One region of the Azospirillum sp. BE72 genome, then DNA from elsewhere that is predicted to be linked to it. Evidence: predicted binding sites of a transcription regulator. Region 1 holds the regulator's gene; the other holds the start of a gene.
The links. The regulator LexA, encoded in region 1, represses DNA repair genes until DNA is damaged. The targets are predictions, from matches to a motif close to ATGTTCTANTTTGGTTC.

Region 1 (15,313 bases):
CCGCAATGCCTCCGCCAGCCGGTCGACCAGCGCCGCGGCCTCCGCCGGCTCGTAGGGCCGGGCATGGCCGGAGCCCCAAACCGGGCCGGGCCAGGCCGGATCACCCCGCGTCCGGCCGATCACATGGACGTGCAGTTGCGGCACCATATTGCCCAGAGCCCCGACATTCATCTTGTCCGGCGCGAACAGCCGCTCGACCACGCGGGAGGCGAGCACGATCTCCCGCATCAGAGCCCCCTGATCGCCCTCGTCCAGCCGGTGGATTTCCACCGCCTCCTCACGCATCGGCACCAGGATCAGCCAAGGCCACAGCGCGTTGTTCATCAGCAACACCCGGCAAAGATCCAGATCGACCACATGACGGGTGTTGGCCTGTAGCCGTTCGTTAAGGGAAAACATGCTTCACTCCTTCCTGGCGCTCGGCAGAGGCACCGCCTGGGAATAAACCGGACGCTGCTCTGTTATAGCCGGCAGTGGCGGGGCAACCGCGAAGCTTGTATAGAAGGCCGTGCGCGCCGGCCATACGGCGCAGCGGCATTCGTTGGACGATTATAGAGTTCGGTCCGAGGAGATGGTCGGGGCGGCAATTGTCGCTTTGCGCCATTTTCACGGGCCGTATCCATGTTTTCTGGTGCGGCGAGCGGGAACGACCCACATGCGCAAATCAGCCTTCGCGGTTCTGATTCTGGTGATCCTCGGCAACGTCGCCCTCTGGGCGCTGTGGAACCGCCCGGTGGACGAACGGTCCTGGGCCGGCGCCATCACCGGCGTCGCCTATACCCCGTTCCACGCGGACAAGAGCCCGTCGAAGGGCGACAAGGCGACCGCAGAGGACATCGAAAAGGACATGGCCGCGCTGCAAGGCGCGGTGAAGGCAGTCCGCACCTATTCCACCACCGACGGCTCCGAAATGGTGGCGGCCATCGCCGCCAAGCACGGGCTGCCGGTCACCGCCGGCGCCTGGACCGCCGGCAAGCCAGAGATCGACGAGCCCGAACTGGCCGGCCTGATCAAGCTGGCGCGCGCCAACAGCAACGTGCGCCGCGTGCTGGTCGGCAACGAGGCGATCCTGCGCGCCGACCTGACCGTTCCGCAGGCCATCGAGTACGTCAAGCGGGTGAAGAAGAAGGTCAACGTTCCGGTTTCCATCGCCGAGCCGTGGCACGTCTGGCTGAAGAACCCGGAACTGGCCGACGCCGTGGACTTCCTCGCCGTCCACCTGCTGCCCTATTGGGAGGGCGTTCCGGTCGACCAGTCGGTCGACTACGCCATGTTCCGCTACAACGAGCTGAAGCAGAAGTTTCCGAACAAGCACATCCTGATCGGCGAGATCGGCTGGCCGGCCGACGGCCCGTGGCGCCGGGGCGCCGAAGCCAGCCAGGTCAACCAGGCCAAGTTCATCCGCAACTTCCTGAACGTCGCCGCGCAGAACAAGCTCGACTACTTCATCATGGAAGCCTTCGACCAGCCCTGGAAGCGGGAGATCGAGGGCACGGCCGGCACCAGCTGGGGCCTGTGGGACTACCAGCGCAACCCGAAATTCCCGATGATCGGCGGGGTGAACGAGGTCCGCAACTGGGAGGTCAAGTGCGCCACCGCCGTGGCGCTGGGCTTCCTGCCGCTGGTGTTCTTCCTGTGGCGCCGCAGCGACCTGAAGATCGGCGGACAGATCTTCTACGGTGCGCTGATCCAGGCGGTGGCCTCCGTCCTGGTCTTCACCGTCAGCGCGGCGTCGGCCGCCGGCCTCGCGCTCACAACCGAGATCGCCTGGGGCCTGCTGATCTTCTGCCAGTTGGTGCTGTTCGCGGTCATGCTGATCGACGGCATGGAGCTGACGGAGGTCGTCTGGCAGCACAAGTTCAAGCGCAAGTTCGTCCCCTGCTCGGCCGCGCCGCTGCCGAACGCGGCGAAGGTGTCGATCCATGTGCCCTGCTACAACGAGCCGCCCCACATGGTCATGGAGACGCTGGACGCGCTGGCCCGGTTGGACTACCCGAACTACGAAGTCCTGCTGCTGGACAACAACACCAAGGATCCGGCGGTCTGGCGCCCGATCGAGGAATATTGCAAGAAACTGGGGCCGAAGTTCCGCTTCTTCCATCTCGACAATTGGCCGGGCTTCAAGGCCGGCGCGCTGAATTTCGGTCTGGCGCAGACCGCCCCCGATGCCGAGCACATCGCCGTCATCGACAGTGACTATCAGGTTCATCCCGACTGGCTGAAGGCGACCATCCCGCACTTCAACCGGCCGGAGGTCGGCTTCGTCCAGTCGCCGCAGGACTATCGCGAGTGGGAACACGACCTGTTCCAGCGCATGACCAACTGGGAATATGCCGGCTTCTTCCACATCGGCATGATCCAGCGGAACGAGCGCAACGCGATCATCCAGCACGGGACCATGACCATCATCCGCAAGTCGGCCCTGGAAAAGGTCGGCCGCTGGGGCGAGTGGTGCATCACCGAGGACGCCGACCTCGGCCTGCGCCTGTTCGAGCATGGCTATGAGGCCGTCTACATGCCGGAGAGCTACGGCAAGGGTCTCGTCCCCGACAGCTTCTCCGCCTACAAGACGCAGCGCTTCCGCTGGGCCTATGGCGCAGTGCAGATCCTGAAGCATCACTGGCGGCAGCTGTCGCCGGGCGCCAAGGAGCTGACGGCCGGCCAGAAGTACCATTTCATCACCGGCTGGCTGCCCTGGTTCGCCGATGCCGCCCATATGATCTTTGGCATCGCCGGCATCCTGTGGTCGATCGGCCTGATGGCCTTCCCGAAATATTTCGAGTTCCCGCCCAACGTCTTCATGATCCCGACGCTCAGCGTCTTCGCCTTCAAGGTCGGCGCGTCGCTCTGGCTCTACGAGGCACGGGTGAAGTGCGGCTTCTGGGACAAGGTCGGCGCGGCGGTGGCCGGCATGGCCCTGACCCACACGGTCGGCCGAGCCATGTGGCTGGGCATCTTCACCTCCGGGCGCCCCTTCGTCCGCACGCCCAAATGCGAGAACCAGCCGGCGCTGATGCAGGCCTTCCTCATGGCGCGTGAGGAGCTGGTGCTGCTGGTGTCCTTGTGGGGTGCGGCGCTGGCCATCGTCATGGTCTTCGGCCACGAGAACCGCGACGCCTTCATGTGGTCGGGCCTGCTGGTGGTGCAGTCGCTGCCCTATCTGGCGGCCTTCATCACCGCGCTGATCAACGTCTTCCCCACCATCGGCTTCGGCAAGAGCAAGCCGGGCGCCGCCGACGACGCGGTTAGCGCCGGGGCCGGCGACTGACGCAAGAAAGCCGGCGCTTTCACGTTGACGAAAGCGCCGGCTCTGCCAGACTCGATCGCCAGGGGATAGATGTCCCGGGAGGCGGCTCATGTCCGGCAATCTCACATCCGGCCGCGGCATTGGTCCGCCCGAATTCAGCGTCCGCACCACCGCGGGCGTCGAGCGGAGCGGCAGCGCCACCGACCGCAACAGCCGCCGCAACTCCCGCCAGGAACGGCACGACCGCGAGCAGGAACGGCGTGACCATAGCCCGCCCAATCCGCAACGGCGGCGCCTGTACGATCTTCTGTTCGATGAGGTCGATCGGTTCGACGGGCTGGACGAGCGTCAGCGGGCGCGGCTGAAAGACAATCTGCGCAGCCATCTGTCCCGGCGCGCCCCGCCAGCGCCGGCGACACCGCCCCCGGTCCATCATGATGAAGAGGCGCTGGCCGAAGCGTTGCTGAAGGACCCGGCCGCCCCGCTTCCCGTCGGTCCCGAGCATATCGTCGAAGCCGTCACCGCCGCCGAACCGGAACTGGACGCGGAAACCGCCCGGCTGGCCGAACAACTGCGCGACTGCCTGTCCCGCAACACCGATCGTGCGCGAAAGGTGGCCGTCTACCTGCACCTGCTGCTGACGCTGGAAGGAGCATTCCGGCCGCATATGGTGGTGGATGTGTGAGGGCTTGCTTCGGGGAATGTCGGCTTCGATGCCCCAACCTGACCTCCCCGCTCTCACCCCTTCGGTCGTTCCGCCCGCGCGTAGTTGCTGAAGTGCCCCTCTTTCGCCGCCATCCGGCGGGCCGACTGGACGATGGCGCCGGACTTTCCCTCCGGCGCTACGTTCGACAGTTGGCGGCTCAGGTCGGCGCTTCCGCAGGACGGGCAGGCCGGCGCTTCTCCGGAGCGCACCAGGGTCTCGAATCCATGGTCGCAGGCTTTGCAGCGGTAGGAATAGAGCGGCATCGGGACCTCCAGGCACGAATCGCGTCGGCCCGAGTATCCCGCAATATCCACAATCTGAAAACGGTTTTGTTGCGCCGCACCAGAAACGGCGCATCAGACACGGCGCACCGGGTCGGCGTCAGGCCGCGGCACCGCCGAAATCGAAGCCCGCGGCTTCCACCGCCTGCCGCACCACCTCCGCCGGGATGCCGCCGTCCACCAGCACGGTGCCGGTCGCGAGATCGACGGTCACGGCGGCATCGGGCGCCGCCTTGGTGATCGCGTTGGACACGGAGCGGGCGCAGCCGCCGCAGGTCATCCCATCCACCTTGTATGCATCGGCCATCGTCACGGGGCTCCCCTCACGCTCGGATCAGCCGCCGGCATGGTGCGTCCGCACCACCGCGCTGACCGGGACAAGTACGAAGCCACGCTTTTGCACCTCCGGCAACCAGGACGCCAGAGCGTCGATTGTCGCATCATGCGGGTGGCCGATGGCGACGGCGTAGCCCTGCCGCTTCGCCACCTGTTCCGTCTTCGCCAGCTGGGCCTTCACCGCCGCAACCGATTCCACGTTGTCGAGGAAGATGTCGCGGCCGACCCAGGGCATCTTCATCTCCCGCGCCAGCCCGATGCCTGCGCTGTTGGGTGTGGTCCGGCTGTCCAGCCACAGCAGGCCGCGGCGATGCAGTTCGGCCAGCACAGGCGCCAGCGCGGCCCGGTCGGCGGTGAATCGGCTTCCCATGTGGTTGTTGACCCCGACATAGCCATCGAAACTGTCCAGTGCCGCACGCGCCCGCTTCACGATCTCCCCCCGGTCGAGCGAGACCAGCAGAGCATTCGGTCCCGGATCGGCCTTCACGCTGGGTTCCATCGGCATGTGCAACATCAACTCGTGCCCATTGGCCCGCGCCGCCTTGGCCTGGACCTGCAGGTCGCGGGCATAGGGCAGCCAGGACAAGGTCAGCGGACCATGCAGCCCCGCCATCCGGGTCGAGCGCTTCCGGTCCAGCCCCATGTCGTCGATGACGATGGCGATGATCGGCTTTCCCTGGGGCACCTCCGCCGGCAGGGCGTTCTTGCGCCACAGCGCGGCGTTGCCCGATGGCGCCTGCACCGGCGGCTGGGCGGGCGGAGCGGGCGGCGGCAGCATCGCCACCGTCGTGGCCGGTGGTCGGGACTCGGCCTGCGCCGGCTTCTCCACCGCCGCTTGGCCCGCGCCTTCCGTGCTCGCCTGCGCGGCTGGCTGCGAGGTTGCGGCAGGCGGCTCCAGTTTTGCCGGCGGCACGGGCGGCGGCTGCACCGCCTGCTGCCCGCCGGCTTGCGGTCCACCCTGCTGCTGGGCAGCCTGCTGGACCGGCGCCGGCTTGGCCGCCTCACCGCCGGACCCTCCACCGGCCCTTCCACCGGCCCCTCCACCGCTCAGTGTCGCCACCCCCATCGCCACGGCGAACACCGCGGCGACGGCCGCCAGCGCCAGGACGAAGGGGTTGGAAAGGAAGGGGGGAAGCGGAGACTTGCGGGCTTTCGAAGGCGCCTTGCGGGCCATGGTGACGACGTCCATCCTGCGACCGGGGCGCCGCACAGTGGCACCCTGCCGCCGTGACCGCAATCGCCCAATCGGTGCAAAAGGCCGTCACGGCATCACCTGCCCCGCCCGGCCGAGCCCATCCTGTAGAGTCCTCCAGATGCGTCCCATCTTTGTCATCGCCGCCCTGCTTTCGACCGTCGCCGCGACACCGGCGCCGGCCGCCAACGGGCTGGATTGCCCAACCAGCCTGACGGTCCAAGCGCAGCCCGACGCCCCCGGCGGCTGGTCGCCCTACCCCGGCCGCGACAGCCACGGCTTCGCCGGCATTTCCATCATCGAGGGCGACCGCGCCAGCCAGATGACCTCGGCCGCGCCCGCGACGCTCGCCCCCGACCGCGAGGTGCGGCGCGGGCGCAGCATCGTCCAGGTCTGGGAGTTCCCAGGTTCGCGGCGGGAGAACGTCTTCCTCGTCTGCCGCTACCGCAACACCCAGGCGACGCTCGCCGCCGACCTGCCACGCCAGATCCGCCGCTGCACCCTGACGCTGGAAACCGACATCCGCGGCGCCGTGCTGGACGATCCGAAGACCCTGCCGCAGCTCGACTGCCGCTGATGCCGCGGAGTTCTGCGCGGAGGCTGGAAATCCGCCCCCTCAGCGGCTAGGGTGTCGGTCGTTGGAACAGGGGCGGAACGGCCCCGACGATCCGGGCGAAGGTGGAAGGCGGAAGGCGCATGCTGCTGCTCATCGATAACTACGACAGCTTTACCTACAACCTCGTCCACTACCTGGGCGAGCTTGGCGCCGACGTGCAGGTCCGCCGCAACGACGCCCTGACGGTCGAGGAGGCGATGGCCCTCCGTCCCGAGGGCATCGTGCTGTCCCCCGGCCCCTGCGATCCCGACCGCGCCGGCATCTGTCTTCCCCTGATCGACGCCGCGGCCAAGGCCCGCCTGCCGCTGATGGGCGTCTGCCTGGGCCACCAGTCGATCGGACAAGCCTTCGGCGGCCGGGTGATCCGCGCGCCGGTTCCCATGCACGGCAAGGTCGACAGCATCCGGCACAAGGGCCGCGGCGTGCTCGCCGGCCTGCCCAGCCCGTTCCGCGCCACCCGTTACCACTCGCTGATCGTCGAGCGCGACACGCTGCCCGCCTGCCTGGAGGTGACCGGCGAGACCGCCGACGGCCTGATCATGGCGCTGGCCCACCGCGAGCTTCCGATCCACGGCGTGCAGTTCCATCCCGAGAGCATCGAGAGCGAGCACGGCCACAAGATCCTGCAGAACTTCCTGGACCTGACCCGTCCCCGGCCGGAAACCGCGGCCCTGGAGAGCGCAGCATGAGCGGCGATCTGTCCGATATGAAGGCCATTCTGGGCAAGGTCGCCACCGGCGCCGCCCTGACCGAGGCCGAGGCCGGCTTCGCCTTCGACATCATCATGTCCGGCAATGCCACCCCGTCGCAGATGGGCGGCTTCCTGATGGCTCTGCGCGTGCGCGGCGAGACGGTGGACGAGATCACCGGCGCCGCCCGCGTCATGCGCGCCAAGGCGATCCCGGTCGAAGCGCCTCCCGGCACCATCGACACCTGCGGCACCGGCGGCGACGGGGTCGGCACCTACAACATCTCCACCGCCGCGGCGCTGGTGGTGTCGTCCTGCGGCGTGCCGGTGGCCAAGCACGGCAACCGCGCCATCTCGTCGAAATCCGGTGCCGCCGACGTGCTGGGCTCCCTCGGCGTCAACCTCGACTGCGACTTCGCGCTGGTGCGCAAGGCGCTGTGGGATGCCGGCATCGCCTTCCTGATGGCGCCGCGTCACCACCTCGCCATGCGCAACGTCGGCCCGACCCGCGTCGAACTCGGCACCCGCACGGTCTTCAACCTGCTGGGTCCGCTCGCCAACCCGGCGACCGCCCGGCGGCAGGTGCTGGGCGTCTTCTCCAAGCAGTGGGTGGAGCCGCTGGCCCATGTGCTGAAGCGTCTGGGATCCGAAACGGCCTGGGTCGTCCATGGCTCCGACGGGCTGGACGAGATCACCACCACCGGCCCCACCACCGTCGCCCAGTTGAAGGACAGCGAGGTGACGGTGTTCGAGGTGACGCCGGAGGATGCCGGCCTGCCCCGCGCCCGCATCGAGGACCTCAAGGGCGGCGACGCCCAGGTCAACGCCGAGGCGATCCATGCCCTGTTCGACGGGGTGCGCAGCCCCTACCGCGACATCGTGCTGCTGAACGCCGCCGCCGCCCTGCTGGTGGCCGGCAAGGCCGCGACGCTGAAGGAGGGCGTGGCGATGGCCGCCGACGCCATCGACAGCGGCGGCGCCCGCGACCGCCTGCGCCGGCTGGTCGCCATCACCAACGAGGCGGTGGCCTGATGAGCGACGTTCTGACCCGCATCAACGACGACAAGCGCGCTCTGGTCGCCTCCCGCAAGGCCGCCCGCCCCTTGTCGGAAGTGGAGGCCGCGGCCAAGGCCGCCAACGAGACCAACCCGCCGCGCGGCTTCATCCGGGCGCTGAGCGCCGCGGTGGAGGCCGGGCGCTACGGCCTGATCGCCGAGATCAAGAAGGCCAGCCCGTCCAAGGGCCTGATCCGCGCCGATTTCGATCCGCCGGCGCTGGCCCGTGCCTACCGCGACGGCGGGGCCAGCTGCCTGTCGGTCCTGACTGACGAGCCCTATTTCCAGGGCAAGGACGAGTATCTGGTCGCCGCCCGCGCCGCTGTCGATCTGCCGGTGCTGCGCAAGGACTTCATGGTCGATCCCTATCAGATCGTGGAGGCCCGCGCGCTGGGTGCCGACTGCATCCTCATCATCATGGCATCGCTGTCCGACGCCCAAGCGGCGGAAATCGAGGACGCCGCCCTCGCCCAGGGGCTGGACGTGCTGGTGGAGGTGCATGACCGCGCCGAACTGGACCGCGCGCTGCTGCTGCGGACGCCGCTGCTGGGCGTCAACAACCGCAACCTAAAGACGCTCGCGGTCGACATCGCGACGACTGAGGAACTTGCGGCCAACGTGCCGGCCGACCGCATGCTGGTCGCGGAGAGCGGGCTCTACAGCCCGGCCGATCTGGCGCGCATGGCCAAGGTCGGGGCACGCTGCTTCCTGGTGGGTGAATCGCTGATGCGGCAGGCCGACGTGACTGCCGCCACCCGCGCCCTGCTGGCTCCGGTCTAAGCCCATGCCGGACATCACCATCGCCACGGAAAGCCCGCGCCAGGATCAGGTTGTCGCGCTGGTCGCCGCGCTGGACCGCTATCTGCTGGAGCTCTATCCGGCCGACACCTGCCACCTCCTCGACATCGCGGAACTGGAGGCGCCGGACCTGCGCTTCTTCGTCGCCCGCAAGGACGGCGTTCCGGTCGGCTGTGCCGCGCTGCGCGTCGATCCCTCGGGCTATGGCGAGGTCAAGCGGATGTTCGTCGATCCCGCCACCCGCGGCCACCGCATCGGCGAACGGCTGCTGGCCCGCCTGGAGGAGCAGGCGCGGGCGGAGGGGCTGACCGCCCTGCTGTTGGAATCCGGCATCCATCAGCCCGAGGCGCTGGGGCTCTACCGCAAGGCCGGCTTCTCCGACCGCGGCCCCTACGCCTGCTACGAAGAGAACGGCGTCAGCGTCTTCATGGAGAAACCCTTGCGGGAGACCGTCGCATGAGCGGCTTCACCCATTTCGACGCCGAGGGCAAGGCGGTGATGGTCGATGTCTCCGACAAGGCGGACACCGAACGCACCGCCACCGCCGCGGCCACCGTGCTGATGCAGCCGGAAACCCTGGCGCTCATCATGCAGGGCGGGGTGAAGAAGGGCGACGTGCTGTCGGTCGCCCGGCTGGCCGGCATCATGGGGGCCAAGCGCACGCCGGACCTGATTCCGCTGTGCCATCCGCTGATGCTGACCTCCGTCAAGGTCGACCTCTCCTGCGACCCGGCCCGCAACGCGGTGGACGTCACCGCCACCTGCAAGCTGAAGGGCCAGACCGGCGTGGAGATGGAGGCGCTGACCGCCGTCACCATCGCGGCCCTGACCGTCTACGACATGTGCAAGGCGGTGGACCGCGGCATGACCATTACGGACGTTCGCCTGCTGCACAAGGCTGGCGGCAAGAGCGGCGAATGGGGCACTGCCGCAACCGCGCCATCGGCCGGAGCCTGACGCCATGATCTCCGTCGCAGAGGCGCGCGCCCGCATCCTGTCGGCCTTCGCCCCTCTGCCGGCGGAGACGGTGGCTCTGCCCGACGCGCTCGGCCGCGTGCTGGCCGAACCGGTGGTCGCCCGGCTGACCCAGCCACCCTTCCACGCTGCCGCCATGGATGGCTGGGCGGTCCGCTCCGCCGACATCGCCGCCGCCGCTGCCGACTCTCCCATCTCCCTGCGCCGTATCGGCGAATCCTCCGCCGGCCATGCCTTTGCCGGCAGCGTCGGTCCCGGCGAAGCGGTGCGCATCTTCACCGGCGCCCCCCTGCCCGATGGCGCCGACGCCGTGGTGATGCAGGAGGATTGCAGCGCCGACGACGCGACGGTTCGGATCGGCCGGGCCGTAGCCGCCGGACGGTTCGTCCGTCAGGCCGGCTTCGACTTCACTCTTGGTGAGGAACTTCTGCCGAAGGGCCGCCGTTTGACCGCCCGCGACATCGCGCTGGCCGCCGGTGGGAATGTACCTTGGCTTTCGGTCCACCGCCGGCCGCGCATCGCCATCCTCGCCACCGGGGACGAGATCGCCCTGCCCGGCGATCCGCTGGGGCCGAGCCAGATCGTCAGCACCAACGCGCTCGGCCTCTGCGCGCTCGTCGCCGCCCAGGGCGGGCTCGCCCATAATCTGGGCGTCGCCAAGGATACGCCCGACAGCGTCGCCGCCATGGCGAAGGGGGCCGTCGGCTGCGACCTGCTGGTCACCACCGGCGGTGCCGCCCATGGCGACTACGACCTCGTGCGCGACGTGCTGGCCGACCGAGGGATGGCTCTGGAGGTGCAGACGGTGGCGATGCGGCCGGGCAAGGCGCTGATGTTCGGCCGCGCCGGCGGGGTGCCGCTGCTGGGCCTACCCGGCAATCCTGTATCGACGGGGGTCACCGCCGTCCTGTTCCTGCGCCCTGTTCTGCGCCTGCTGCAGGGATTGCCGCCCGAAGACGACCGCCTGCCCCTGCGCGCCCGGTTGACCGTCGCGCTGAAGGCCAACGACCGGCGCGAGGAATATCTGCGCGCCACCCTCGCCGCCGGCCCCGACGGCGTCCTCACCGCCACGCCCTTCGCCCGGCAGGACAGCGCCATCACCACGCTCTACGCCCAGGCCGACTGCCTGATCCCGCGCCCGCCCAACGCCGACCCGGAGCCGGCCGGCGCCATGGTGACCGTGCTGCCTTTGACCGATGGAGCACTCAGCATCTAGACTTGAACACAGCGCTTGGACGACGGATTGAACAGTTGAACATCACCCGGGAAACTGTTCCACGGCGTTCCGAATGTTCCACTCAAGTTCTAAAAGAAGCCGATGGGGGGCTTGACGGACGGCAGGAACCAAACTAGAACATGGAGCAACGTTTAGTTTTTGTTCCATCTTCAGTCTGGCGACGGCCGGGAGGCATCCATGCTCACGCGCAAGCAGCACGAATTGCTGCTGTTCATCCACGAACGGCTCGGCCAGGGCGGTGTCTCGCCGTCGTTCGACGAGATGAAGGACGCCCTGGGGCTGAAGTCCAAGTCAGGCATCCACCGCCTCATCACCGGTCTCGAGGAACGCGGCTTCATCCGCCGCCTGCCCCACCGCGCCCGCGCGCTGGAGGTTCTCCGCCTCCCCGAAGGCCTGGACGCCGCCCGCGCCCACACCGCGCCCAAGCCGAAATTCCAGCCCAACGTCATCAAGGGCGATTTCGCCTTCGCTGGCCGCGACACCGCGCCGCCCGCCCCCACCCCGGCCGCCGCGAACGAGACGGTGCAGCTCCCGCTCTATGGCCGCATCGCTGCCGGCACGCCGATCGAGGCGCTGCGCGACAACAGCGCCTTCGTCGACATCCCCGCCTCGATGCTGACCGCCGGCGACCATTACGCGCTGGAGGTTTCCGGCGACTCGATGGTGGAGGCCGGCATCCTCGACCACGACACCATCATCATCCAGCGCTGCGACGCGGCGGAGAACGGCACCATCGTCGTCGCCCTGGTCGACGAAGGCGAAGTGACGCTGAAGCGCCTGCGCCGCAAGGGCAACACCATCGCCCTGGAGCCCGCCAACGCCGCCTATGAAACCCGCATCTTCGGCGCTGACCGCGTCCGCGTGCAGGGCAAGCTGGTCGGTCTGGTGCGGAAGTACTGAGGCCTTTCCCGCCAGACTCCAATCCCCTCCCCCGCCCAGCTCTCGCACAAAGCTTCGCTTTGTGCTGACGCGGCAGGCGGACCATAGGTCCGCTGAGAGCGGGGGAGGGTTAGGGTGGGGGCATAACCTCGGCCGCCCCCTCACCTCCCCCCGGTCCAAGGCCGATCCCCCCTGATCCCCCGCACCGTCTCCACCTCTATTCCGTCCTCCGTCACCCTCAGCGCATGCGCCCCCTCGTGCCGCAGCGCCCAGCGGTCGATCGCGACCCCGGCCCGGCATCCCCGCGCCACCGCCGCCGTCACCACTGCATCGGCCGCCCCGCAATCCTCGTCCAGCGCATCCGGCAACCGCGGCAGGGCGACAGTCCTTCCCTTGACCCGGTACAGACACCCCAGCGCATCGCAGTTCAGCGACCGCTCTCCCTCGCTCCATCCCCCCGCCGCCGGCCATGGATCGGCTCCCGAGCGCTCGCCATCGCGCTCCCGCCATGTCTCGATCACCCGGCCCCCAGTCTTGCTCGAAGCGCTGAGGCGACCGTCCGGCATCCGCACCGCCATCACAGTCCCATCCCCCGCGACCAGCACGTCCGGCCGCGTCACCAGCGCCGGCGAAGCCAGCCCTGCCAGAACCGGCAGCAGCCCCAGCCAGCGCCACCGCCGGGTCCAGACGCACAGCCAGATGCCGCCCAGCACCAACGCTACGAACCCCTCAACCGGCATCGCCGGCATGGTCAGGGAGGCCCCGGGAAGACGGCCGAAGAACTCCGCGGTCCAGATCACCGCCCTGTCGCCCCAGTTCATCGCGATCAGCGCCGGCGCCTCCAGCCTGAAGGGCATCAGCGCGTAGGCGATCAAGCTCCACGGCATGACCCAGAAGGATGTGATCGGAATGGCAATCAGGTTGGACAGCACGCCATAGAAGGCGATCTGCTGGAAGTGGAAGAGTGCGAACGGCAGTGTCGCCAGCGTCGCCACCACACTGGTCAGCAGGATGCCGCCGACATAGAGCAGGCCGCGCAGAAACCACCCCGCCTCGCTGCGCCATTCCGCCAGTCGCGGACTGCCGCGCTCGAAGGCGGCGATCAGCGCCACCACCGCCGCGAAGGACATCTGGAAACTGGGGCCGAGCATCCCCTCCGGGTCCATGGCGATGGTGACCAGCCCGGCGAAGGCGACCAACCGCATGCTCAACGGGTGGCGGTCCAGCATGATCGCGCCCATCACCATGCCGGTCATCAACACCGACCGCACGGTCGGCAGCGGCGCCCCGACCAGCAGCGTATAGGCCAAGGCCGACAGAATGCCGAACAGCGCCGCGATCTTTTTGATCGGCCAACGCAGGGCGATGGCTGGCACCAGCGCCAGCAAGGCCCTGACCACATAGAACAGGATGCCGGCGGCAATGCCCACATGGAGGCCGGAGATCGACAGCAGGTGCGCCAGCCCGCTGTTCCGGAAATCCTCCAATGTCTCGTCCGGGATGCCGAACTGCTCCCCATTCAGCAACGCCGTGGTGACCCTCGCCTCCACCGGATCGCCGATGGTCGCGGCCACCCGCTCGGCGATCACGCCGCGCGCCCGCTCGAAGGCCACCGTCACCACCTGCCAGCCCGTGACCGGCGGGACCTCGATCAATTCCACCGCACCGGTGGCGAAACCGGTCCCGCCCAGCCCCATGAACCAGGCCCGCCGCTGAAAGTCGAAGGCGCCCGGTTCGGCCGGTGCCCGGGGCGGCAGCAGCGTGGCACGCAGCCGCACCACCGATCCGGGATCGGGCGCCGCATGGCGGTCCGGCAGGCGGATACGCAACGCGGCTGGCGTCTGTTCGGGCGGCAGCCGGCTGACCGTCGGTTCCCGCACCGTGATGCGGGTGGCACCCGGCCGCCGTTCCACTGCCATCACACGGCCGGTGATGGTCGCACCCGTGACGACGCGGGTCAGCACCGGCGCCGCCACCCGTGCGCTGTGCCCCTGCGCCACCAGGAACCCCGCCGCCACCATCAGCAGCGCCATCGCCGCGCCGAACAGCGCGAACCAGCGCCGCAGGACCAGAAGCAGCACGGCACACGCCCCGCAGGCCGTTGGCCCAATCCACCAGTCCGGCTCCGACATCAGGCCGAAATACAGCGACACTCCTGCCCCGAAGGCGACGGGAAGCCACAGGATCCAGCGGCCCCCCTCCGCCTCCGCCAGGGACGCGAGTCGCCTCCCGATGCGAATCCACTGGCGCCGCCACCGCCCACCGGACCCAACTGGACCGTCCGTCTCCTCCTCCGGCCAGCCGGCGACAGTCACAGGCGACGGCCTCCCAACGCAGCGATGCCGCCCGCGCCCCCCTTTACGACCGTCCATGCGCGCATCGCATTGCCCCCCAGCCCGGTGGCTGTGTTAAACCACGGTGTCGAACCACCGGCGCATCATACCAGCGCCGAACCGGAAATTGAGAGACCGATGACCGTCGTCACCCGCTTCGCTCCGTCGCCGACCGGCTTTCTGCACATCGGCGGTGGCCGCACCGCCTTGTTCAACTGGCTGTACGCCCGCAACACCGGCGGCAAGTTCCTGCTGCGGATCGAAGACACCGACCGGCAACGGTCGACCCAGGCGGCGGTCGACGCCATCCTGGACGGGCTGCAATGGCTGGGCCTGGATTGGGACGGCGACGCGGTCAGCCAGTTCGAGCGCAAGGACCGCCATGCCGAGGTGGCACACCAGATGCTGGCCGCCGGCAAGGCCTACCGCTGCTACTGCAGCCCGGAAGAGCTGGAGGAGATGCGCGCCGCCCAGAAGGCCGCCGGACAGCCGATGCGCTATGACGGCCGCTGGCGCGATCGCCCCGAATCCGACGCGCCTCCCGGCGTCGCCCCGGTGATCCGCCTGAAGGCGCCGCAGGAAGGCCAGACGGTCCTGAACGACCTCGTCCAGGGCGAGGTCACGGTCCAGAACGCCCAGCTGGACGACCTGATCCTGCTGCGCGCCGATGGCACGCCGACCTATCTGCTGGCGGTGGTGGTGGACGACCACGACATGGACGTGACCCACGTCATCCGCGGCGACGACCATCTGACCAACACCTTCCGGCAAATCCAGATCTTCCACGCCATGGGCTGGGAGCTGCCGCGCTTCGGCCATATCCCGCTGATCCACGGGCCGGACGGCGCCAAGCTGTCCAAACGTCACGGTGCGCTGGGCGTCGATGCCTACCGCGACATGGGCTATCTGCCGGAGGCGGTGCGCAACTACCTGCTGCGGCTCGGCTGGTCGCATGGCGACGACGAGATCA
Region 2 (15,313 bases), on a different contig from region 1:
AGGACCAGCCGTCCGCTCCAGCGGATCGTGGCGCTCGGCGGGGTGGTGCTGGCGGGACTGTGCGGCGGCACCGTGGCGATCCTGGACCGGCTGCACGACGAGACGGTGGCGGAGGCCACGCTGGGCCTGCGCACGCTCAACGCCTCGCTGGCCGAGCAGACGGCGCGCACCATCGAAGGCATCGCGCTGACCGTCGACGGGATCGCCGAGCAGATCCCGGCCGAGTACCGGCGCAGCCCCGAAGCTTTCAAGCGACTGCAGGGGGACCGGCAGGTCTACGAGATCCTGCAGGCCAAGGCGTCCAGCCTGCCGCAGGTGGAGGCGCTGAGCTTGGTCGCCGCCGACGGCAGCCTGATCAACTTCACCCGCCAGTTCCCGGCCCCGGCGCTCGACCTGTCGCAGCGCGACTATTTCCGCGCGCTCAAGGACAAGGATCCCGGTCGGGTCCATGTCAGCCGGCCGGCGAAGAGCCTGGCCACCGGGGAATGGACGCTCTACATCGCCCGCCGCGTCAACGGCCCCGACGGCGGGCTGTCGGGTCTGGCGGTCGGCGCCATCCGGCTGTCCTATTTCGAGCAGTTCTACCGCAGTCTCCATGTCACGCCGGGCAGCGGCTTCAGCCTGTGGTGGCGCGACGGCATGCTGCTGGCGCGCTTCCCGGCGGTGCCGGACAAGGTCGGGACCATCGCCACCAGCCCCGAGGTCACCGAACGGATCGCCCGGCATGAGGCCGGCACCTATGCGTCTCCCCGTTCGGTCGACGGCGAGGATCGCATCCTGTCCTTCCAGGTGCTGCGCAACTATCCGCTGGTGGTCGGGGTCAGCCGGACGCGGCCGGAGATCCTCGCCCGTTGGGAAAGCCAGGCGATGATCATCGCCGCCGCCGGGCTGGTCAGCGCGGTGGCGCTCGCCCTGATGCTGTGGGCGATGGCGCGCCAGTTCCTCGCCTACGAGACCGCGAACCGCGCGCTCAGCGAACGCCGGCAGGCGGTGGAGGCCCGCGACGAGGCGGAGGAGCATGTCCGCCAGCTGCAGAAGATGGAGGCGCTGGGCCAGTTGACCGGCGGGGTGGCTCACGATTTCAACAACCTGCTGCAGGCGGTGCGCTCCAGCCTGCATCTGCTGGAGACCGGCGGCGAGCTGCGCGCGGCGGAGAGCCGCCGGGCGCTGGAGGTCGCAGGCCAGGCGGTCGACCGCGGCGCCACCCTGACCCAGCATCTGCTGGCCTTCGCCCGCCGCCAGCGGCTGGCCCCGGCGCCGGTCGACCTCGGCGCCCAGGTGGCGGGAATGGCGACGCTGCTGGAACGCACACTGGGCGGTGCCATCCGCATCCGCATCGACCGGGACGCCGCCATGCCGCCCGCCGTGCCGCCGGCCCTGGTCGATCCCCACCAGTTCGACATCGCCCTGCTGAACCTCGCCATCAACGCCCGCGACGCCATGCCGGACGGCGGCACCCTGACCATCGCCGTCACCAGCCTGTCGGTGGAGAACAAGGTGGCGGAGGACAAGGCGGCGGAGGAGGGGATTTCACCCGCCCTGGCGCCCGGCGGCTATGTCGCCGTGACCGTGCGCGACAGCGGGACCGGCATGCCGCCGGACGTGCTGGCGCGGGCCTGCGAGCCCTTCTTCACCACCAAGCCGGTGGGGCAGGGCAGCGGGCTGGGGCTGAGCATGGTGCATGGCCTGACCGCCCAGTCCGGCGGCGGGATGCGCCTGGAAAGCCATCTCGGGCTTGGCACCGCCGTCACCCTGTACCTGCCCCATGCTCCGGTTGATCCTCCGGCTCATCCCGCGGCCTGTACCTCGGCCGGGACGCCCGCCGATGCCGATGCCGCCGATGCCGCTTCCGCCGTCGCCGAACCGCCGCCCCTGCCGGCCGCCCCCGCCCGCGTCCTGCTGGTGGAGGACGACGCCCTGGTCCGCATGGCGAACGCCGCGGTGCTGGCCGAGGCCGGAATGACAGTGACGGAGGCCGCCACCGGCGAGGAAGCCCTGGCCCTGCTGGAGGCGGATGACGGGATCGGCATCCTGGTCACCGATTTCGCCATGCCCGGCATGACCGGGGCCGATCTGAGCCGCCTCGCCCGCCATCACCGCCCCGATCTGCCGGTCCTGATCGTCACCGGCTATGCCGAGAAGGCGGAGCTGCAGGATTTGGGCACCGAACCCGGCATCCGCATCCTGTCCAAGCCCATCCCGCCCTCGGCGCTGATCGGGCACATCGCGGCGGTGCTGTAGGGGACACGATCCGGTCGGCGGCGCCCCGCGATGGATTACCGCCCCTCCACCGCGAAGCAGCCATGGCCGGCAGCCTTCAGGGCGGCGCAGGCGGCGTCGGCGTTCGCGGCAGGGAAGCCGGTCAGCCGGGCCTTGTAGAGGCCGCCGGAGCGGACGATCTCGGGGCTGGCGCCGGCGGCGAGCGCGCCTAAGCGCTTGGCGGTGTCGCCGGCGCTGCGCGCCGCGGCGGCACGGTTGGCGAAGGCGCCGACCTGGATGGACCAGGGTCCGCCGGCGGACCCGGTGGACGGTTTGGCGGAGGGCACGGCGACGCTCACCGCCGTGCTGCGTTCGGCGGCCGTCGAACTCTTCCTGGTGATCACCAGATCCGGGGTGGCGGGCGCCGGCCTGGCCGGGCTGGTCGGGCGCTTGAAGCCGATGTCCAGCAGGTCGGCGACGCGGTCGTCGCGGGTGGCGGCGCTGTGGCCGCCCATCACCACGGCGATCAGGCGGCGCCCGTCCCGCACCGCCGACGCGGCGAGGTTGAAGCCGGATGCGGCGATGTAGCCGGTCTTGATGCCGTCCATGCCGGGATAGCGCGCCATCAGGCGGTTGTGGCCATGGACCGTCGTGCCCTGCCAGTCGAAGCTGCGGCGCTGGAAATAGGCGTAGTGGCCGGCGTGGCGGCGGATCAGCGCGCGGGACAGGATCGCCATGTCGCGCGCCGTCGTCCGCTGCAGCCGGTCGGGCAGGCCGGACGCGTTGCGGAACACCGTGCGGCGCATGCCGAGCGCGCGGGCACGGGCGGTCATCTTGCCGGCGAAGGCCGGTTCGCTGCCGCCCAGCGCCTCCGCCAGCACCACCGCGGCGTCGTTGGCCGAGCGGGTGACCAGGGCGAGGATCGCCTGCTCCACCGTGATGGTGCTGCCGGGCGCCAGCCACAGCCGCGAGGGCGGCATCGAGGCTGCATGCCGCGACACCACCAGCCGCTGGTCCGGCCGCAGCGTGCCGCGGTCCAGCGCCTCGAAGGTCAGCATCAGCGTCATCATCTTGGTCAGCGACGCCGGGTAGGTCGGGGTGTCGGCGTTGCGCGCCTGCAGGACCTTGCCGCTGCCCGCCTCCATCAGGATCTCCGCCGCCACCGGCGCCCAATCCGCCTTGCGGCTGCCCTTGGCCCAGGCCGGCTGCGAAACCAGCAGGATCGCGGCCAACAGGACCGCGCCCAACAGGACCGCGAAGGCGGTCAGGGAGAGCGGTGGCGTCGAAGCACGGGCGAGCAGGGGCATCGTCTCAGGTCCGGCGGTTGGCGCAGCCCCGCTGCGGCACGGGCGCTGTCGGCTTTGTGGTTTCCCCCATGGGGTGGAGAGGGCGGGCGGAACAGGGCGGAGCGGAGTGGAGCGGGGCTGTCCTCCGGCGGGCGTCAGCGGCCGGACAGCATGGAGCCGACCATGGCACGGAAAGCGTCGACCGCCACCGGCTTGACCAGCACCCGCGTGTTGCGGCCCAGCCCATCGGCGCCGTCGCCGGGCCGGTCGTCCAATGCCTGGAAGGCATAGCCGGTCAGGAACAGCACCCTCAGGTCGGGATCGCGCGCCTGCGCCATCTCCGCCAGCTGGCGGCCGTTCAGGCCGGGCAGCCCGACATCGGTCACCAGAAGGTCGACCGCTCCGGCTTCGCCCAGCCAGGCGAGCGCCTCGGTGCCGTCGGCGGCCTCCAGCGTGGTGTAGCCGTCGCCCTCCAGCACCTCGACCAGCAGCATGCGGACCAGCTCCTCGTCCTCCACCACCAGCACGGTGCCCCGGCCGGCCCCGGCCCGTCCCGGCGGCGGGACGGGGATTTCGGCCGGTGCGGTTCCCTCGTCGGAGACGGGGGCGGAAGCGGCATGATCGCGCGGCAGGCACAGATGCACCGCCGTGCCCCGGCCGACCGCGCTGTCGATGCGGACGAAGCCCTCGGACTGGCGGGCGAAGCCGTAGAGCTGGCTCAGCCCCAGGCCGGTGCCCTGGCCGATCGGCTTGGTGGTGAAGAAGGGCTCGAAGACGCGGGCCAGCACGTCCGGCGGCATGCCGGTCCCGCTGTCGCGCACGGTCATCGCCACATAATCGCCGGGCGCCACCCCGGGATCGTTGACGAGGTCGGCTGCGGCGAAGCTGGCATTGGCGGTCTCCACCGTCACGGTTCCGCCGCCGGGCATGGCGTCGCGGGCGTTGATGACCAGGTTCAGCAGGGCGCTTTCGATCTGGTTCACGTCAGCATGGACCGGCCACAGCGGCTCCTCCAGCCGGCGCTCCAGCCGGATCGTCTCGCCGACCGACCGACGCAGCAGGTCCCACAGCCCCGCCACCAGCGCGTTCAGGTCGGCGCGCTCCGGCTTCAGCGGCTGGCGCCGGGCAAAGGCCAGCAGGCGCCGGGTCAGGGTGGAGGCACGATCCACCGCGGCGCGCGCGGTGGCGGCGAAGGGCGCGATGTCGGTGCGGCCGGCTTCCAGCCGCTGTTCGATCAGTTCCAGGCTGCTGCTGATCGCCTGCAGCAGGTTGTTGAAATCGTGGGCGACGCCGCCGGTCAGCTGGCCGACCGCCTCCATCTTCTGCGCCTGGGCCAGGGCCTCGCGCGCCTCGTCCAGCGCCTCCTGGGCCTTGCGGCGTTCGGTGATGTCGCGGGTGATCTTGGCGAAGCCGCGCAGGACCCCGCTCTCGTCGCGGATGGCGTCGATGACGACGCTGGCCCAGAAACGGGTGCCGTCCTTGCGGACGCGCCAGCCTTCCGCCTCGAAGCGGCCTTCGTTCAAGGCGGTGGCGAGCGCCCGCTGCGGCATTCCGGCGGCGCGGTCCTCGTCCGTGTAGAAGCTGGAGAAATGCCGGCCGATGATCTCGTCGGCGCCGTAGCCCTTCATCCGCGCCGCGCCCGCATTCCAGCTGCTGATGCGGCCGGTGGTGTCGAGCATGAAGATCGCGTAGTCGACCACGCCCTGCACCAGCAGGCGGAACTGCTCCTCGCTGCGCCGCAGTGCCTCCTCGGCGATCCTGCGTTCGGTGATGTCGCGGGTGACCTTGGCGAAGCCCATCAGCGTGCCGGTCTCGTCGCGAACGGCGCGAATCACCACGCTGGCCCAGAAGCGGGTGCCGTCCTTGCGGACGCGCCAGCCCTCCGCCTCGAAGCGGCCCTCGTTCAAGGCGGTGGCGAGCGCCCGCTGCGGCACCCCGGCGGCGCGGTCCTCGTCCGTGTAGAAGCTGGAGAAATGCCGGCCGATGATCTCGTCGGCGGTATAGCCCTTGAAGCGCGCGGCCCCGGAATTCCAGCTGCTGACGATCCCGTTCGGATCGAGCAGATAGATCGCGTAATCGCCGACGCTGTCGACCAGCAGCTGGAACCGCCGCTCACCGGAGATGGGCTCCCAGGCGGACGTGGCGTGTTCAACCTTCATAACAACGACTTTCCGGGACACGGGAGGGGAGAGGAAACAAGGCTCCCGATGATCCGCGGTCGATGCCGACAGGGTCAATAACCCAATGCGAATAGTCAGGTATTATTCCGCCGCATCACGCGAAATATTCCTGAAAGAGCCCTCGGGCAATCCGAGAAGGGATTTTCAATCGTCGGGACCGGGGCCGGTCGGAAAAGGGTCCGGCAACGGGAAAAGAGAGGGAAAGGAGGTGGGAAAAAGGGGCGGGGCGGCGGACCGCCCCGCATGGTCCCCTTGGCAAGGACCGGACCCGCGCTCAGCGCGGGGCCAGCACCATGACCATCATGCGGCCTTCGACCCGGGGCATCTGCTCGACCTTGGCGATGTCCTGGAGCTGGTCGCGCACGCGGACGAGCACGTTCAGACCGAGATCCTGGTGCGCCATCTCGCGACCGCGGAAGCGCATGGTCATCTTGACCTTGTCGCCTTCCTCGATGAAGCGGATGGCGGAGCGCATCTTCACGTCGTAATCGTGATCGTCGATGTTCGGCCGAAGTTTGATTTCCTTCAGCTCGATGATCTTCTGCTTCTTCCGCGCCTCGTTGGCCTTCTTCTGCTCCTCGAAGCGGAACTTGCCGTAATCGAGGATCTTGCAGACAGGCGGATCCGCCTGGGGCGCCACTTCGACGAGGTCGAGGTCGGCATCTGCGGCGGCTTCCAGCGCTTGGCGGAGCGGCACCACGCCGACCATCTCGCCGTCGGCGCCGACGAGGCGGACCATCCGGGCGGTGATTTCACGGTTGAGGCGCGGGCCTTCGCGGACGGGGTCCGCGTCGTAGAGCTTGGCTATGGTGATCTCCTATGGCTGTGGAGGGGTAGAAAGGGACGAGCCCGGGCCGAGAGTCTCAGCCCAGGATGTCGAGCACAATCTGCCGCAGTTCGCCCCGGGTCAAGCCGGACGGCTCCGGATTGGAGCGGAAATCCGACTTTTTGCCGTCAACTGCGGCGAAATGGCCGGCAGAGGAGTGGGTGGAACGGCGGGTGGCGGCCAGATGAGCCGGCGCAAGCGCGGACTGGGCGGCGAAATGGCCGGTGGAATGGGAAGCGGTCGACAGGATCGGGGTCGTCATGAAAATCCTCCAGGCCGGATGGGCGGACCGATGGACTCGGGGGCCGGCCGGCTCTTTGTGAGTGTGGCGTCTTGAAACGGGAGCCGTTGCGGCGGACACCGCCCGGCAAGGCTCCGATAAGCGGGACCGGCCCCGGAACGGGCATGCCCCCAAAAGACCGGCGTTCCCCGAGGAAAGCTCCCCCTCGATGAACCGGAGGGGGCAGGGAAGCGCACCGCGAATGCGGTGTCGGCCATGTCCCGAGATGGGGGTGGGGAGAGGTTTTTTCAAGTTGCTCCGCTCATCTCCTCCTTCTGGCTCTCCTTCTGGCTAAGGAGCCTCCAGGGAACGCGCGGGCGGCCCCATGGTTTCGTCTCCACCGGTCCATCACGAAGGATGGCCGGAAGGAGGGCGGCGATGCGGTGGCAGGGCGGACGGGAAAGCGAGAATGTCGAGGACCGGCGCGGCCAGGGAGGGGGAGGTTTCGGCGGGGGAGGCCGGGGCGGCATCCGCATCGGCAAGGGCGGGCTGGGCATCGGCGGGGTCGTCGTGCTGCTGCTGGTGTCGGTGGTGCTGGGCGTCGACCCGACGGTCCTGCTCAACGGCGGCGACCCGGCGGACCGGAGCACGGCCGGGCGGACGCAGATCGGCGAGGCCGCCCCGCGCAGCCAAGCCGACGACGAGTTGAAGCGCTTCGTCTCCGTCGTGCTGGCGGACACCGAGGACACCTGGCGGGGCCTGTTCCAGCAGATGGGGCGCCAGTACCAGGACCCGACGCTGGTGCTGTTCACCGGCACGGTGTCGTCGGGCTGCGGCCGGGCCCAGGCGGCGATGGGGCCCTTCTACTGCCCGATGGACCAGAAGCTCTACATCGACCTCGGCTTCTACCGCGAGCTGCGCGACCGCTTCCAGGCGCCGGGCGACTTCGCCCAGGCCTATGTCATCGCCCATGAGGTCGGCCACCATGTGCAGACCCTGCTGGGCATTTCCGAGCAGGTGCAGGCGGCGCAGCAGCGGGCACGCAACCCGGCCGACGCCAACGCCCTGTCGGTGCGGCTGGAACTGCAGGCCGACTGCTTCGCCGGACTCTGGGGCAACCACGCCAACCGCGACCGCCGCATGCTGGAGCCCGGCGACGTCGAAGAGGCGCTGACCGCCGCCAGTGCCATCGGCGACGACCGCCTGCAACGTCAGGCGAGCGGCACCGTCAGCCCCGACAGCTTCACCCACGGCAGCTCCGCCCAGCGCGTCCGCTGGTTCCGCACCGGCCTGGAAAGCGGCCGGATCGAGGCCTGCGACACCTTCGGCACGGACCGGCTGTAAAGGGAGCAGGCTTGAGGGCGGGGGAGGGACTTAACTCCCCGCCCCGCGCATGAGCCGCAGATAGTCGAGCACGCGGGCGGTGCGCCAGTCGGGGTCGGCCCAGCAGGCGGCTTCCCGCGCGCGGCGGCAGGCGGCCACCGCCTCCAGCCGGGGCTGGCCGGTCAGCGGACGCAGGTCGGCGGGGATGGTGGCGAGACAGGCGGCGGCGAGTTCCGCGGGCGGGGCGGGGGCGGTCTCCAGCCAGCGTTCGGCACCCCGGAAGCGGTCGCGGCACATCAGCCCGATCATGTAGTCGCAGGCCGATTGCAGGCCGGGCGCCAGCCGGCCGGGGCTGACCGACAGGACCGGCAGCAGGGGAGCCAGGGTCGGGGCCAGATGGTTGGCGTAGAGCGTCGCCCCCCAATAGCGCTCCGCCGTCTGCCGGAAATGGTCGAGGTCGCGCACCGGCACCAGGCCGGAGGACTCGATGGGCAGGATCTCCACCTTCGGCTTGGTAACCACCACCGTGTCGTTCGACACGTCGACATAGAGCGCGCCGATCTGCAGCGCGTTCTGGAAATACTGCTCGCGCAGGACGCCCCAGACGCTTTGCAGCACGCCGCCCTCCTCGACGAAGGCGCGCAGCGCGCGCTCCACCGGGCCGGCCGGCTGGGCCAGACGCTGCAACAGGCGGGCGAAGAGGTCGCGGGTGATCTCCTCGCAGCGGCCATAGGGATAGGGCTTGCCGCCGGCCGGCGGCAGGCCGGCGAGCGCCCGGTCGCTCTCCTCGCGGAGCGCCATGAAGTAACCGTAGAGCACCGCGGGATCGCCGCCCAGGTGGCGGGCGGTCAGCGCCGACTGGCGCTCGTCCACCGGGGCGATCTGCTGGGGCAGGAGGGGCGGGAAATGCTGCGTCATGGCGGGCGGGATCCGTCGTTTCCCGGCAAATTGGCACCCTTCGCCATCCCGGTGCCAGAGTTTCCGATCCCCGCACCCCATACGGAACGGAGGGTTGCGCAAAGCCGTGCCGGCCGTCACACATTCGGCTGCTGCAGACGGGATGCCCGTCCGGGCGGCCCAGTCCTTTCAAACGGAACGGCATGATGAGCACAGCGGACACCGCACCCGACATCCGGTCTCTGGAAAGCGCCTATCGCGGCCGCAGCGCGCGGGTGGCGGTGATCGGGCTCGGCTATGTCGGGCTGCCGCTGGCCCTGGCGCTGACGGGCGCCGGCTTCACGGTCACCGGCTTCGACATCGACCCGGCCAAGGCGGCGGCGCTGAACGGCGGGCGCTCCTACATCCGGCAGATCGCCGACGGGCGCATCGCCGGGGCGGTGGCGACCGGGCGGTTCCGGGCGACGACCGATGCCGACGCATTCGCCGCCTGCGACGCCGTGATCGTCTGCGTCCCCACCCCGCTGTCGCCGCAGCGCGAACCGGACCTGAGCTTCGTCGAGGCTTCCACCCGCCTGATCCGCGACAGGCTGCGGCCGGGCCAGCTGGTGGTGCTGGAATCGACCACCTGGCCCGGCACCACCGACGAGGTGATGCGGCCGATCCTGGAGGAGACCGGGCTGGCCAGCGGGCGGGATTTCTTCCTGGCCTATTCGCCCGAGCGCGAGGATCCCGGCAACATCACCTTCACCACCAGCACCATCCCCAAGGTGGTCGGCGGCGACGACGAGGGGGCGCGGCGGCTGGCGGTGGCGCTCTACGAGCAGGTGGTGCCGCAGGTGGTCCCCGTCTCCGGCACGCGGGCGGCGGAGGCGACCAAGCTGACCGAGAACATCTTCCGCTCCGTCAACATCGCCCTGGTGAACGAGCTGAAGATCGTCTTCGAGCCGATGGGCATCGACATCTGGGAGGTGATCGAGGCGGCGAAGACCAAGCCCTTCGGCTTCATGCCCTTCTATCCCGGCCCAGGCCTGGGCGGCCACTGCATCCCGATCGACCCCTTCTACCTGACCTGGAAGGCGCGCGAGTACCAGATCTCCACCCGCTTCATCGAACTGGCGGGCGAGGTCAACACGATGATGCCGCGCCATGTGGTGGACCGCCTCGCCCTGGCGCTCGACCGCCGCTCCGGCATCGGGCTCAGCCGGTCGCGCATCCTGCTGGTCGGCATGGCCTACAAGAAGAACGTCGACGACAGCCGTGAGTCGCCGGGGCTGCGGCTGATGGAGATGCTGCTGGAGCGCGGGGCGGCGGTCGACTACCACGACCCCTTCATCCCGGTGCTGCCGGTCACCCGCGAGCATGCGGCGCTCGCCGGCCGGACCTCCATCGCCTGGGAACCGGAAACGCTAGCGAGGTTCGACGCGGCGGTGATCGTCACCGACCATGACGGCATCGACTATCCAAGCCTCGCCGCCCATTGCCCGCTGGTGGTCGACACCCGCAACGCGATGCGGACCGTGGAGGGCATCGAGGGCTTCGCCGACCGCATCGTGAAGGCCTGAGAAAACCGGGCGCCTGAAGAAACCCGGGCCGCGGAAGGAGGGCGGGCCGCCTCCCTCCCGCGGGCCTTCTCCCGCGAACCGGTGCGGGGCTCAGAGCTCCTCTTCGCCGCCGAAATCGCCCCAGCCGCTGTCCTCGACCGTCTGTTCGACATGGTCGGTGGCGGCGGTGGCCGCATCGGTGGCGGCGGTCGCGGCCTCAGCCGCCACCGCCTCGCCGCCGGAGAACATGCTGGACAGCGCGCTGCCGATCAGCATGCCGCCGGCGACGCCGGCCGCCGTCTGCATGGCGCCGGCCATGAAGCCGCCGCCGGCCCGCGGCTGCTGGGCATAGCCGGCGACGCGCGGGTCGCCGTAGACGGGAGTGCCGGGAGCAGCCGGCGGACGGCCCCAGGGCGAACCGGCCGGCGAACCGGACGGCATGGCGGCGGCAGCCGGGGCCGCCGCCGGATATGACGGCTGCGGAGCGGGACGGCTGGCGCCGCCGAACAGGCTGCCGAACAGACCGCCACCGCCGGACTGGGCCGGGGCGGCGGCAGGGGCGGGACGCTCGCGCAGCTGACGCTCCAGCTCCTCGTTGCGGCCCTGGGAGGCGGCGAGCGCCTGCTCCATCATCACGATGGCCTGCGCCATCAGATAGGGGGCGGCCGGCTGGCGGGCGATCCGTTCGCGGATCAGCGCCTCGGCCTCGGGATCGCGCGGGCCGGATTGCGCCTCGGCCTGATGCAGCTTGGCGAACAAGTCGTCGATGATCTGGCGTTCGGTGTGGTCCATGGCGATGCTCGTCTTCATGAAGAGGTTGAAAGAAAGGTTCCGCTGCCGGCGCCGACTGCCCGAAGCGGCGCAAGGGTGCGGCCGCGCGCCGGAGGGGCAGCGCGCGTCGGGGAAGCGGCGGGAGCGGGAAGGGCCGGAAGCCGGGGGCGGCATCTCAGCGATGCTCCAAGGGGTGAGGACATCAGTCCCTCCAAGTGCGGTCACGCCCGTCGGCGCAAAAGCAGGTGAAGAGATCCGACATCGCGACCACGTCTAAGTCGCCAGAGGGGCCCGGATCCAGGTGATGAGCACGTGGCCCTGTCCCGCTTTCCTGTCAAGACGGCACCCGCACAATTTGCGCCCCAAGGGGGCCGGGCCTGGACGGGGCCTGGACCGGCGATTTCCCCCATCCTATAAGAGGCCATGGCAACATTGCAGGAAGCGCTGATCGCAGCGCTGGATCATCAGGAGGCCGGGCGCTTCGACGAAGCCGATATCCTGTATCGCCGCATCCTCGATGCCGCCCCCGGCCATCCCCATGCGCTTCACCTATGGGGCATCCTGGCAGCGCTGACCGGCCGGCCGGAGGACGCCGCAGGCCGGATCGCGCAGGCCATCGCCGTCACTCCCGACGTCGCCGATTTCCATGTCAATCTGGCGCGGATCCAGGCCGCGCTGAACCGGCCCGACCGGGCCGCCCGGCATTACGCCCATGCCGTCACCCTGCGGCCGGACGAGGCGGGGACACGCTTCCAACTGGCGGGATTGCTCCAGGATCTGGGACGGCTGGCCGAGGCCAAGGAGCAGTATGAGGCACTGCTGACGGCGGCGCCGCTCCATGCCGACCTCCACCTGAACCGTGCGCTGCTGTGCGAGGCGCAGGGGCAGGCTTCGAGGGCGCGGGACGGCTTCCGCACGGTGCTGATGCTGGAGCCGGCGTCCCCCAAGGCGCTGCTGCGGCTTGCCGCCATGGAGCAGGGGGCGGGGCGAAATGGCGCCGCCCTGGCCATCCACCGTCGCGGCATGATCGCCCTGGGAAACCTGTCGGATGCCTGGTCGTTCACCACCCTGGCCACGCTGCTGGCGGGGGAGGGGCTGCCGGAGCGGGCGGCGGAGGCCGCACGCATCGCCGTGACGCTCGCGCCCCACGACCCCGTCCTGTGGAACGAGCTTGCCAACCGACTGAAGGGCCTGGGGCGGCAGGGGGACTCCCTTGCGGAGTCGGTGGCCGGCTATGGCCGCGGGCTGGTCCTGCTGCCGGGAAATCCCGTGCTGCTGAACAACCGCGCCGACGGCTGGCTGAAGCTGGGAAGGCTGGAGCGGGCGGAGCAGGACGCGCGGGCCGCGGTCGCGGCGGACGCCGGCTTCGCCACGGGCTGGAACACGCTGGGCTCCGCCCTGATGGCGCGGGGAGATGCCGGGAACGCGCTGGACGCCTATGACCAGGCGATGCAGGCCGACCCGGCCAACCACGCTCAGGCCCGCTTCAACCGCTCCATCGCCCTGCTGACGCTCGGCCGGCTGGCGGAGGGGTGGGACGAGTATGAACAGGGTTGGGCCGTGGCCTCCGGCCGGTTCCCGCGGGTCGGATTTCCCCAGCCGCTTTGGGACGGGCAGCCCTTGGCCGATGGCGGGCGGGGCGACGGCAGCCTGCTGGTGTGGGGCGAACAGGGGCTGGGCGACGAGGTGATGTTCGCCAGCCTGATCCCACAGCTGGCCGGGGAAGGCATGCGGGTGGTGCTGGACTGCGACGCGCGGCTGGCCCCGCTGTTTGCCCGCGGCCTGCCCGGTGTCACCGTGGTTGCGCGCAGCGAACCGTTGAGCCGCCGGCTGACCGCGCCGGACGTGGTCGCGCAAATCCCGGCCGGCAGCCTGCCGCGCCTGATGCGCCGGCGGATGGAGGATTTCGCCGGCCGCCAGCCTCCCTTCCTGAAGGCCGATCCCGGGCGGGTGGCGGAACTGCGGCAGCGGATCGGGGACGGCCATGGACATGGATATCGGCTGGTCGGGCTTTCCTGGAGCAGCAAGAACGCCTCGGTCGGGCATCTGCGCTCCATCCCGCTCGACCGGCTGGCCGGGGCACTGGACGGGACGGATGTCAAACTGGTCAGCCTGCAATATGGCGACGTCGCCGCGGAGGCCGCCGCCGCCGGCATCGCCGATCCGGGGCTGGATGCCTGGGCCGACATCGACGGGCTGGCGGCGCTGATCACCGCCATGGATCTGGTGGTGTCGGTGGACAACTCGACCGTCCATCTCGCCGGCGGGTTGGGGCACCCGACCTGGGCGTTGCTTCCCCACGCCGCCGACTGGCGCTGGATGCAGGGGCGCCGCGACACGGTCTGGTATCCGTCGGTCCGGCTGTTCCAGCAGGGCGCGCCGGGCGACTGGGACGGCGTGCTGCGGGAGCTGGGCGAGGCGATGCGGCAGGGCTGAAGGGACGGGCCGGAGGCGCGATTTTGCCCCCGCCATTCGGCTTGCCTTTTGCTTTCAAAAGAACATATTGCGAACATCTTCAAGAGAGAGGGAAGCCTCCACGGTGAACGACGCGCTGCTCGAAAAGCTCGGGATTCTGGCCGACGCGGCGAAGTACGACGCCTCCTGCGCGTCCTCGGGCGCCAAGCGGCGGACGGGCGGGCCGGACGGCATCGGCTCGACCACCGGGGCCGGCATCTGCCACGCCTATACGCCGGACGGGCGCTGCGTCTCGCTGCTCAAGATCCTGCTGACCAACTACTGCCTGTTCGACTGCGCCTACTGCATCAACCGCCGCTCCTCCAACGTGCGCCGCGCGCGGTTCAGCGTCGATGAGGTGGTCCGGCTGACGCTGGGCTTCTACAAGCGCAACTGCATCGAAGGGCTGTTCCTGTCCTCCGGCATCATCCGCTCGCCCGATTACACGATGGAGCAGCTGATGCTGGTGGCGCGCACGCTGCGGCGCGACCATGGCTTCGCCGGCTACATCCACCTGAAGACGATCCCGGAGGCCAGCCCCTGGCTGATCGAGCAGGCCGGGCTGTGGGCCGATCGGCTGTCGATCAACCTGGAACTGGCCTCCGACCGCAGCCTGAAGGAGTTCGCGCCGGAGAAGGACGGCGGCGCGATCAAGGCGGTGATGGGGCAGGTGGGCGAGCGCATCCTGGAGGCCAAGGAGGAAAAGCGCCGCTTCTCCCCTGCCGGGCAGAGCACCCAGATGATCGTCGGCGCCGATGCCTCCACCGATCTGTCGGTGCTGGAGACCAGCGACACGCTCTATCGCCGCTATGGGCTGCGCCGGGTCTATTATTCGGCCTTCAGCCCGATCCCGGAGGCCAGCTCCGCCCTGCCGGCCAAGCCGCCGCCGCTGCAGCGCGAGAACCGGCTGTACCAGGCCGACTGGCTGCTGCGCTATTACGGCTTCACGGTGGAGGAGATCGCCGCCGGGGGCGAGGGCGGGATGCTGGACCTCGGCATCGACCCCAAGCTGGCCTGGGCCCTGAAGAACCGCGAGCGCTTCCCGGTCGACGTCAACAGTGCCGACCGCGAGATGCTGTTGCGCGTGCCGGGGCTGGGGGCGCGGGCGGTCGACAAGATCGTCGAGGCGCGGCGCCACACCACCTTGCGGCTGGAGGATGTGGCGCGGCTGTCGTCGGGGCTGAAGCGGGCGCGCGCCTTCCTGATCGCCGCCGACCACCATCCGGGCGGGCTGACCGACCGCGCCGACCTGCGGCAAAGGCTGGTGGCGCCGCCCAAGCAGCTCAGCCTGTTCTGAGGTTCTGAATCATGCATCGCGTCGAACTGAAGGGCGGCGCCGACCTGGACGGCTTCCGCCGTACGCTGCGCGGGCTGGTCGCCCTGGGCGTGGAGCCTGATGAGGTGGATTGGAGCGGCGGGGAGGCACCGTCGCTGTTCGGGGATGCCGCCCCCTTGCCGGCGGACGCGCCGCCGGTTCCGCTGCCGCGCCCGGTGGGAGCGCTGATCGAAAGCGTGGTCTGCCACCGTGATCCGGAACGCTACGCCCTGCTCCACCGGCTGGTCCGGCGGGTGCTGCGGGGGGAGCGCGACATGCTCGACCACCATGCCGACCC

Region 2: the regulator LexA is predicted to act here: its motif matches at 13,743-13,759, upstream of J2Y49_RS24300 (putative DNA modification/repair radical SAM protein).

What each region holds. Positions count from the first base shown of each region.
Region 1 covers NZ_JAVDTO010000002.1:500,616-515,928, forward strand. The annotation lists gene J2Y49_RS08485 (HIT family protein) at 1-399, opposite strand, end outside; gene J2Y49_RS08490 (glycosyltransferase family 2 protein) at 656-3,268, shown strand; gene J2Y49_RS08495 (hypothetical protein) at 3,357-3,932, shown strand; gene J2Y49_RS08500 (zinc ribbon domain-containing protein) at 3,986-4,216, opposite strand; gene J2Y49_RS08505 (heavy-metal-associated domain-containing protein) at 4,335-4,541, opposite strand; gene J2Y49_RS08510 (divergent polysaccharide deacetylase family protein) at 4,569-5,759, opposite strand; gene J2Y49_RS08515 (STY0301 family protein) at 5,884-6,339, shown strand; gene J2Y49_RS08520 (aminodeoxychorismate/anthranilate synthase component II) at 6,459-7,067, shown strand; gene trpD (anthranilate phosphoribosyltransferase) at 7,064-8,098, shown strand; gene trpC (indole-3-glycerol phosphate synthase TrpC) at 8,098-8,901, shown strand; gene J2Y49_RS08535 (GNAT family N-acetyltransferase) at 8,906-9,379, shown strand; gene moaC (cyclic pyranopterin monophosphate synthase MoaC) at 9,376-9,876, shown strand; gene glp (gephyrin-like molybdotransferase Glp) at 9,881-11,110, shown strand; gene lexA (transcriptional repressor LexA) at 11,309-12,031, shown strand; gene J2Y49_RS08555 (ComEC/Rec2 family competence protein) at 12,172-14,382, opposite strand; gene gltX (glutamate--tRNA ligase) at 14,482-15,313, shown strand, end outside.
Region 2 covers NZ_JAVDTO010000013.1:67,820-83,132, forward strand. The annotation lists gene J2Y49_RS24250 (response regulator) at 1-2,241, shown strand, start outside; gene J2Y49_RS24255 (D-alanyl-D-alanine carboxypeptidase family protein) at 2,277-3,506, opposite strand; gene J2Y49_RS24260 (PAS domain S-box protein) at 3,641-5,644, opposite strand; gene infC (translation initiation factor IF-3) at 5,940-6,473, opposite strand; gene J2Y49_RS24270 (hypothetical protein) at 6,529-6,753, opposite strand; gene J2Y49_RS24275 (neutral zinc metallopeptidase) at 7,150-8,055, shown strand; gene J2Y49_RS24280 (hypothetical protein) at 8,086-8,952, opposite strand; gene J2Y49_RS24285 (nucleotide sugar dehydrogenase) at 9,138-10,496, shown strand; gene J2Y49_RS24290 (DUF2076 domain-containing protein) at 10,587-11,267, opposite strand; gene J2Y49_RS24295 (tetratricopeptide repeat protein) at 11,670-13,682, shown strand; gene J2Y49_RS24300 (putative DNA modification/repair radical SAM protein) at 13,786-14,997, shown strand; gene J2Y49_RS24305 (UdgX family uracil-DNA binding protein) at 15,009-15,313, shown strand, end outside.